DNA from 2 places in the Luteimonas sp. A649 genome. Region 2 is predicted to be linked to the other one. Evidence: riboswitches for the same ligand, from Rfam matches in the RefSeq annotation. Region 2 holds a riboswitch; the other holds the start of a gene.
The links. A riboswitch is a leader RNA that binds a small molecule or an ion and turns the genes downstream of it on or off. The one in region 2 is predicted to bind cobalamin.
Positions count from the first base shown of each region.

Region 1: linked by a shared signal. The riboswitch ahead of ACW5E8_RS02655 (ribonucleoside-diphosphate reductase subunit alpha) and the one ahead of ACW5E8_RS00550 (TonB-dependent receptor domain-containing protein) in region 2 are both predicted to bind cobalamin.

Region 1 is NZ_JBSVRQ010000001.1:548,196-552,608, reverse strand. It holds gene ACW5E8_RS02655 (ribonucleoside-diphosphate reductase subunit alpha) at 1-1,855, opposite strand, end outside; cobalamin riboswitch at 2,037-2,270, opposite strand; gene ACW5E8_RS02650 (diguanylate cyclase domain-containing protein) at 2,427-4,223, shown strand; gene ACW5E8_RS02645 (hypothetical protein) at 4,202-4,357, opposite strand.
Region 2 is NZ_JBSVRQ010000001.1:114,844-119,256, forward strand. It holds gene gph (phosphoglycolate phosphatase) at 1-270, shown strand, start outside; gene ACW5E8_RS00550 (TonB-dependent receptor domain-containing protein) at 282-2,147, opposite strand; cobalamin riboswitch at 2,270-2,507, opposite strand; gene cobT (nicotinate-nucleotide--dimethylbenzimidazole phosphoribosyltransferase) at 2,615-3,682, shown strand; gene ACW5E8_RS00560 (histidine phosphatase family protein) at 3,679-4,260, shown strand; gene cobS (adenosylcobinamide-GDP ribazoletransferase) at 4,257-4,413, shown strand, end outside.

The DNA.
Region 1 (4,413 bases), 430 kb from region 2:
TCTCCTCCGCCAGCGCCATGCTGGCCCGCACCGCGAGCTGGTTGATGCGCTCGTACAGCGCGTCGCTGCAATCCTCGGCCCCGGGCGCGTTCCACTCGATGCCCTTCAGCGCCAGCAGGTGGTGCCAGCCGAACGTGCCCAGGCCGATGGCGCGGTACTTCTGGTTGGTGATCGTGGCCTGCGGCACCGGCAGCTGGTTGAGGTCGATGACGTTGTCGAGCATCCGCACCTGGATCGGCACCAGGCGCTCGAGCACGTCGGTGATGAGGTCGCCCTGCCCGTCCGGTGGCACGACGGCGCGGCCGAGGTTGATCGACGACAGGTTGCAGACCACGAAATCGCCGGCCTGGCGCGTGGTCACGATCTGGTTGCCGGAGATGATCTCCTGCATGAGCCGCGTCGGGCTCATGTTCTGCAGGATCTCCGTGCACAGGTTTGACGAATACACCATGCCGGCGTGCTTGTTCGGGTTCTTCCGGTTCACTTCGTCCCTGTAGAACATGAACGGGTTGCCGGTCTCCAGCTGGCTGACCATGATCCGCTTGAAGATGTCGATCGCCTTGACCGTCCTGCGGCTCACGCGTTCGTCGCCCACGACCTCCGCGTACTTCTCGCGGAAGCTGCCCGCACCGCGGGATTCGTCGAAGAAGTCCTGCAGGTACCAGCCCTTGAGCCGCTTCACTTCATGTGGATCGAACAGGTACCAGTCGCCGCGGCGCTCGACCGCCTCCATGAAGATGTCCGGGATGCAGACCGAGGTGAACACGTCGTGTGCGCGCAGGCGCTGGTCGCCGTTGTTGAGGCGCAGGTCGAGGAAGGCCTCGATGTCGCGGTGCCAGACGTCCAGGTACACCGCCACCGCCCCCTTGCGCTGGCCGAGCTGGTCGACCGAGACCGCGGTGTTGTTGAGCTGCTTGATCCACGGCACCACGCCACCCGAAGAGTTCGGCACGCCGCGGATCGCCGCCCCCGAGGCGCGGACGTAGCCCATGTAGGCGCCCACGCCGCCTCCGCCCTTGGACACGCGGGCGATGTCGGTGTTGGAGTCGTAGATGCCCTGCAGCGAATCGTCGACGGTGTCGATGAAGCACGACGACAGCTGCCCCCCGGTCTTGCCGGCGTTCTGCAGCGTCGGCGTGGCGACCGTCATGTACAGGTTGGACAGCGCCCAGTAAGCCTCGCCCACCAGCTGCATGCGGCGCTCGCGCGGGGCTTCGCGCTGCATCAGGTACAGGGCGATCGTCAGCCACCGCTCCTGCGGCAGTTCGTACACCGCGCGGCTGGTGTCCGTCGCCAGGTAGCGGGTGGCGAGCAGGTACAGGCCGTTGTAGGCGAACAGCCTGTCGCGCTCCGGATCGATCATCTTCCCGGCTTCAACGAGTTCCTCCTTGGAGTAGGCGCGCAGGATGTCGTTGGAATACACGTTGCGGTCGGCCAGGCTTTCCTGGAGTCCGACGTAGGAGCCGTAGCGTTCGCCGACGTCGTAGAAGCGGTTGCGACTGGCGCGCTTGTACAGGCGCTGCAGGTACAGGCGTGCGGCGAACATCTCCCACTCGGGCGCGGCCACGTCCACGCGCGCTTCGGCTTCGCGCACCAGGTGGTCGACGAGGTCGTCCGCGTCCACCACGTCCTTGCGTTCGACGAACCCGCACACGCTGCGCGTGTAGTCGGCGACATCGAGCTGCGGAAACTCGGCGTGGATGCGATCGATGCTGCGCACGAGCCGTGCGCGGTCGTAGGGCATGCGGCGGTTGCCGGCTTCCTTGGTGATCCATGTGGCAACGCATCCGCTTTCGCCGTCGCGCGGGAAGGCAGCCGGGGCTGGAACGGCGGCGATGCCGTCGTGCTTGTCCATGTGTGTTCCTGGATGAGGGACGCACGGCCACCTGTCCCGCGGCAGGAGGCGGGCGGCGTCATCACAGGGTCGGCAAGCGGCGTCGCAACGGACACGCCCGATCCGACAACGAATCGCGGGCGCATGCGCGCTTCACCAGCCATCTCCCCCCGGAGATTCCGCAGCCGGCACCGCGCGATGTGCTTGCGCGCGGCTGTCGGCAGGTCTTCGGGCTCGTGGATCCGGGAGCTGGGCTCCGCGCCTCGGTCGCCGCTTCCCGGAACCACCGTTCCAGTGCGAGTGCGACCTCGTTTCCACCTACCGCTGCGGGGCAGCGCCGGAATGAGTGGGACTGGATGTTTCTCCGCCCCACCGCACCGGCTTCCCTTTTCATCCCGCGCCCTGCGGCGCGCGAACCGACGACCACAACATATCGTGGCGCCAAGGAACCGTCAACGCAAAATGTTGTGACAAGACGTCGGGGAGATTCCGGCTGCCGCGGAAGCGAATGCCGGACGCCCACCGCACCGCAGCGGTCATTCGCCTTTGCACTGCCTGGGCTAAAGTGCCGGTTCCCCACCTCGAGACCGTCATGTTCGACCGCTTTCGATTGCCCCGGACCTATTGGGCCGACCGGTCCGTCCTGGCCCTCCTGATCGCCACCACGGCCTGGCTCTCGCTGACGTTCGCGCGCGGCCCCGGCGAACTCGCCGCGATCTGGGTCGGCAACGGCATCCTCACCGGCTGGCTGCTGTCCAGGCGCAGCGCGACGTGGCCGGGCTACATCGCGATCGCGTTCGCGTGCGAACTGCCGGCCCGGATGCTCGCCGGCGATACCCCCGTCTACGCGTTCGCGATCGCGGCATGCAACATCGTGGAAGTGCTGGTGGTGGCCGGATTCGTGCGCAGCCGCGTCCCGGACATCCGCCAGCCGCGGGACTGGGTGCGCCTGGGCGGCATCGCGACCGGAGCCACGCTGCTGGCCTGTGCCTTGTCCGGACTGCTGGCCGCGGGCGTGGCATACGCCATGCACGGCCAGGCATTCGTGCGGTCCTTTGCAGGCTGGTATGCCGCCCACGTCGTGGGCATGGTGATCCTGGCCACCACCACCCTCGTCGTGCAGCGCGAAGGGCTGGGCCTGTTCATTGCGCGCGGCCGGGGCTGGTCGCTCGCGGCCAGCATGACCTTGCTGGTGGCGGTGGGCATCGGGGTGTTCATCAGCGCCTACCCGGTGATGTTCCTGACCTATCCCGCCCTGCTGCTCGCCGCGATGCGCCACCAGTTCGCGGGCGTGGCGCTGGGCGTGATCGCGTTGGCCCTGATCGCCGCCATCGCCACCACGCTGGGATACGGTCCGCTGTGGCTGCAGCATGACCTGGGGGACGGCGGCAGGATCGCGCTCCTGCAGCTCTACCTGGCTGGCGGCTGCGTGATGACCATCCCTGTCTGCCTGGCCATGGCCGAACGCAAGCGCCTTGCCATGCGCCTGGGCGACAGTGAGCGCCGCTACCGCATGCTCGCCGACCATTCGCATGACGTTATTTCCCGCATCCGGGGGGACGGTGAACGGCTGTATGTCTCTCCCTCGGCGCTGGAGATGCTGGGATGGACGCCGGACGAGATGCTCGGTTCGCGGTGGGACAGCGTGCACCCGGACGACCGCGCGACCCAGCAGCAGGCGATGGCCGACGTGCTCGCCACGGGCAACCCGCGCACCGACATCTACCGCGTGCGGCACAAGGACGGCCACTACGTCTGGGTGGAAGCGGTGTCGCGCTGCATTCCCGCCGACGACGGCAGCGATGCGGACGATCTCATGCTGACCGCGCGCAACATCAGCCGCCGCGTGGCCGCCGAGCAGGCGCTCGAGGAGAGCCGGCGCGAGCTGGAGCGGCTGACGCGCGTCGACACCCTGACCGAGCTGGCCAACCGCCGCCAGTTCGACGAGCGCCTAGCGCTGGCGCTGAAGCGGCTGCACCGCCACGACACCCCGATCGCGCTGCTGTGCCTGGACATCGACCACTTCAAGGCCATCAACGACGGCCATGGCCATGCCGCCGGCGACGCCGTGCTGCAGGCCTTTGCCGGGCGCCTGTGCGACAGCGTGCGTGAGACCGACCTGGTCGCGCGCCTGGGCGGCGACGAGTTCACGATCCTGGTCGAGGATGCGCAAGCCGGAGCGGCCGAGGCGATCGCGCGCAAGGTGCTGGAATCCACCGCCGCGACCATCGAAGCTGGCGGCACGCCGCTGATCGTGACCACCAGTATCGGCATCGCCTACGCGCAGCGGCCCACCGATGCCGCGACGCTGATGGAAGCGGCGGACGCGGCGCTGTATGCGGCCAAGAAGGCGGGGCGCAACGGCTATCACGTGGGCGAGGCATCCTGACGCCACGTCCCGGTCCGGGAACCACCGCGACATCCGGCGGTCCCGGGATTCAACGAGTCCACGTTGCGGCCGATGGCGCCGCCCGCCACGGCACCGGCCACCGTCGCGACCTTGCGTCCGCTTCCGCTGCCCACCTGGTTGCCGACCTATCGCGTGCAGTGCGTCCGCCGGACCCGCGCCGCCCCGGATC
Region 2 (4,413 bases):
GACCGCTTCGACGGCATCGTCGGCGGCGACACGCTTGCCGAGCGCAAGCCGCACGCGATGCCGCTGCTGCACCTGGCGGCACAGCATGGCCGCACCGTGGACGAATGCCTGATGGTCGGGGACTCCGAGGCCGATGCCGCCGCCGCGCACGCCGCCGGCATGGACCTGGTCCTGCTGCGCCACGGGTATCCGCGCGGCTTCGACCTGGAGCGCGCGGGAGCGGTGGCGGTGCTCGACGACTTGCCTGGGTTGTTGGCGCTTCGGGGGTAGGGGGCAACCCCTCACCGCACCGGCTGATACCTCAACGTCAGCCCGTACTCCCGCCCCGGCTGGTTGTACCAGCCCACCGTCTCGTAGTCGCGGTCGAAGACGTTGCTGGCGCGCGCCAGCAGGCTCCAGTCGCGGTGGAAGGCGTACTCCAGGCGCAGGTCGGTGGTGGCGTAGCCGCCCAGGCGCACGGTGTTGGCGGCATCGTCGTAGCGGCTGCCGGCGCCCTGCACGGTGATGCCGGCGCGCAGCGGGCCGAAGCCGCGGTCAAGGTCGATGCGGCCGGTGGTGCGCGCGCGGCGCGCGAGCAGGTTGTCGTCGTTGATGCCGCCGCTGCGGTCGCGCGGATCGGCGTGGCTGAGCTGGGTCGACAGGTCGAAGCCGGCGAACGAGGTGCCGAACGTCAGTTCGGCGCCGCGGATGCGGGCTTCGTCGATGTTCTCGCCCACGCCTTGCCAGGTCGGCGGCGCATAGGTGAACACGATCAGGTCTTCGATCCGGCTCTCGTAGATGTTGAACGACCAGTTGAAGCGTTCGGTGGCCTGCGACACCCCCAGGTTCAGGCTGGTGGACTCCTCGGGCTGCAGCAGGGGGCTTTCCGAACCCGGGTAGTACAGGTCGTTGAAGGTCGGCGCCTTGAAGCCGGTGCCGAGCGTCGCGCTGAAACGCAGGCCGTTGTCGAACGCCAGGCCCCAGCCGAGGCCACCGGTCACGTGGTCGCCGAACTGCTCGTTGTCGTCGTGGCGCACGCTGGCCTGCCAGCGCTGGCGGCCGGTGCCGCCGTCGTAGGCGAGGAACACGCCGGTGTTGTCGCGCTCGTCCACGATGAAGCCGGTGGTGCCATCGACGCGATCGCTGCTGTAGTCGACGCCCATGCTGAGCAGGTGCGCCGGCGCCAGCTGTACGTCGGCCTGCACCGAGGCGGTATCGCGGCGGGTATCGAAGGTGCTCACGAAGGTGTCGCCCTGGTAGTCGTCGGACGTGTCCTTGCTGCGGCCCACTGCCGCGGTCACGCCAAGGCGGCCACCCTCGGGGGCGTAACGCAGCTGCGCGCCGGTCACCTGCTGCCGCGTCTTCGAGCGGTTGGTCCAGGAGCCGTCGTACTCGTTCTCCCCGCTGGCATCGAGGAAGCTGCCTTCCACCGTCAGGGCATCGGTGACGTGCAGGCCGCCGCGCATGGTCACCGAGGCGCTGCGGTAGCCATCGTCGTCGGGCTCGTCGGTGAAGCAGCCGGTGAACAGCGTGCCCGAGCCGCGGCAGGCGTCGATGCCGTCGGTCTCCTGGTAGCCGCCGTGTGCCGCGACCCAGCCGCGCTCGCCGCCGTAGTCGAAGCCGCCGCTGAAGGCGCGGCTGTTGTTGCTGCCACCGCTCACCGACAGTTGCGGCGTGAAGCCGCTGGCCCTGCCGCCGCGGGTGAAGATCTGGATCACGCCGCCGATCGCCTCCGAGCCATACAGGCTCGAGCGCGGGCCACGCACGATCTCGATGCGTTCGATCTGCGCGACCGGAAAGTCCTGGAACGCCGCCATGCCGGAGCTGGCGGCGCCCACCTTGACGCCGTCGATCAGCACCAGCACGTGGTCGGACTCGGCGCCGCGCAGGAACACGCTGCTGAGCTTGCCGCGGCCGCCCTGGTTGCCGATGTCCACGCCGGCGCGCCCGCGCAGCAGCTCGATCAGGTCGCGCGCCTGGCTGCGCTCGATCTCGTCGCGATCGATGACCTGCGCCGGCACCAGGCTGTCGGCGAGCAGTATTTCGGTGCGGGTGCCGGTGACGATGACCTCGTCCAGGTCGGTGGCCTGCATTGCACCGCTGGCCATCGCGGCCGGGGACAGGGCGAGCGCCACTGCGAGGGAAAGGAACTGGTGCTGCGGCTTCATCGGGTTCTCCATGCGTCGCGCACGCCCGCGCGACTGTGTCGTGGGGTTGCGGGCAGGGAGCGGGGACGGGAGGGTGACGTGGACGACACGGCGCGCTACCGCCGCGACGCCCTCCGCGTCACAACCAGTGTGTCTTCCAGGCCGGTCTCCGGGCTCGCGGGCGGAGCGATGTCGCTGCTCCAGCCCCGGCGCCTTCCCATGCCTGTGCACAGTGGCGGTTTGCCGGGGTGTTCCACGCTTACCGTTGCGGGGGCAGCGCCGGAATGCCTCGTACGCCGTGACGGCGGGCGGAAGGTCACCGGCTTCCCGTTTCAACCGTTGGGGAGAACCCCGCCGGTCACCAGAAAGAGCGCGCAGTCTACGGCATCGCTCCACGGCGCGCCAAAGGCATCCGGCGTGCGGGGCGGGCAGGACGGGCCGCGGCGGGCGGATAGAATGCGCGGCTGCAATACGCACATCGGGGCGAAATGACGGAGTCATGGTTCACGCAGCGCTGCGCGCTGCCTTCAGAGGCGCACCGCGCCCGCGCGCGCGCGCGCCAGCAGCAGCTCACCAAGCCTGCCGGCGCGCTCGGCCGGCTGGAAACGCTGGCGATCGAACTGGCGGCGCTGCAGGCCAGCGACCGCCCCGCGGCGTCGCGTGCCCCGGTGCTGCTGTTCGCCGGCGACCACGGCGTGGTGGCGCAGGGTGTCTCCGCGTATCCGGCCGAAGTCACGGTGCAGATGCTCGCCAATTTCGCGGCTGGTGGCGCCGCGATCGCGGTGCTGGCGCGCGAGCTCGGCCTGCCGCTGCACCTGCGCGACGTCGGCACGCTGGCCGAAGCGCCCTTGCCCGGCGCCGTCGTCGACAAGCCCTGCCGCGGCACGCGCGACCTGAGCGTGGAGGCGGCGATGGCGGCCGGCGAGCTTGCGCATGCGCTCGACGCCGGGCGCCGCGCGGTCGACGAGGCGCTGGCCGATGGCGCCGACCTGCTGTTGCCCGGCGAGATGGGGATCGGCAACACCACGGCGGCGAGCGCGCTGGCCTGCGCGCTCGCCGCGCTGCCGGTCGCCGACCTGGTCGGCGCAGGCACCGGCCTCGACGCCGCGCGCATGGCCCACAAGCAGGCGGTGGTGGAGCGCGCGCTGGCGCTGCACGGCGCGGCGATCGCGGCGGCGCCGCTGCCGGCGCTGGAAGCGCTGCGCCGCGTCGGCGGCCTCGAGATCGGCGCGCTGGCCGGCGCGATGGTGGCGGCGGCGCAGCGCGGTATCCCGGTGCTGGTCGACGGCTTCATCGTTTCGGTCGCTGCGCTGGCCGCGGTGCGGCTCAATCCGGGCGTGCGCGCCTGGCTGCTGTTCTCGCACCGCTCCGCCGAACGCGGCCACCAGCGCGTACTCGACACCTTGGACGCGTCGGCGCTGCTGCAGCTCGACCTGCGCCTTGGCGAAGGCTCGGGTGCGGCGCTGGCGCTGCCGCTGCTGCGCCTGGCCTGCGCGCTGCACAACGACATGGCGACCTTCGCCGAGGCCGCGGTCGCCGACAGGCCGCCGGCATGATCGTCGACCTGGTGCGCCACGCCGATACCGGCCGCCGCGGGCACCTGGACGGGCGCCATGATCCGCCGCTGCGCGACGGTGCCATCCTCGCCCCGTGCCGGCGCCATGCCGGCATCGCCTGGGCACGCGTGACCAGTTCGCCGCTGCGCCGCGCGCACGACACCGCACTGGCGCTCGCGGCGCCGGCGGGCCTGGCGGTGCAGCGCGATGCTGGTTGGGCGGAATTCGACTTCGGCGACTGGGACGGCCGCGCGGGCATGGACCTGCCGGCTGCCGCGCTGGCCGCGTTCCACCACGATCCACGCGCCAATCCGCCGCCCAACGGCGAAGCCTGGGATGCGTTCGAAGCGCGCATCGGCAGGGGACTCCAAGCACTGCTCGCGTCCGCGGATCCCGGACCGCAGCTGGTTGTCAGCCACGGCGGCGCGCTGCGCATGGCGCTGACGCTCGCCTGCGGCCTGCCGCTCGCCTCCGCCTGGGCGCTGCGCATCGACTACGGCACGCGCCTGCGGCTGCGGCTCGAGACCGGCGACGACGGCCGCCCCTGGGGCGAAGTGCTCGAGCTGGCGCAGCCATGAGCCTGCGCCGGCTGATCCTGGCAGTACAGTTCCTGACCCGCCTGCCGACGCCGCAGGTGCGCGACTTCCGCGACGACGACCTGTCGCACTCCGCGGTGTACTACCCGCTGGTCGGCGTGCTGATCGGGCTGCTGCTGGCCGTGCCGCTGTGGG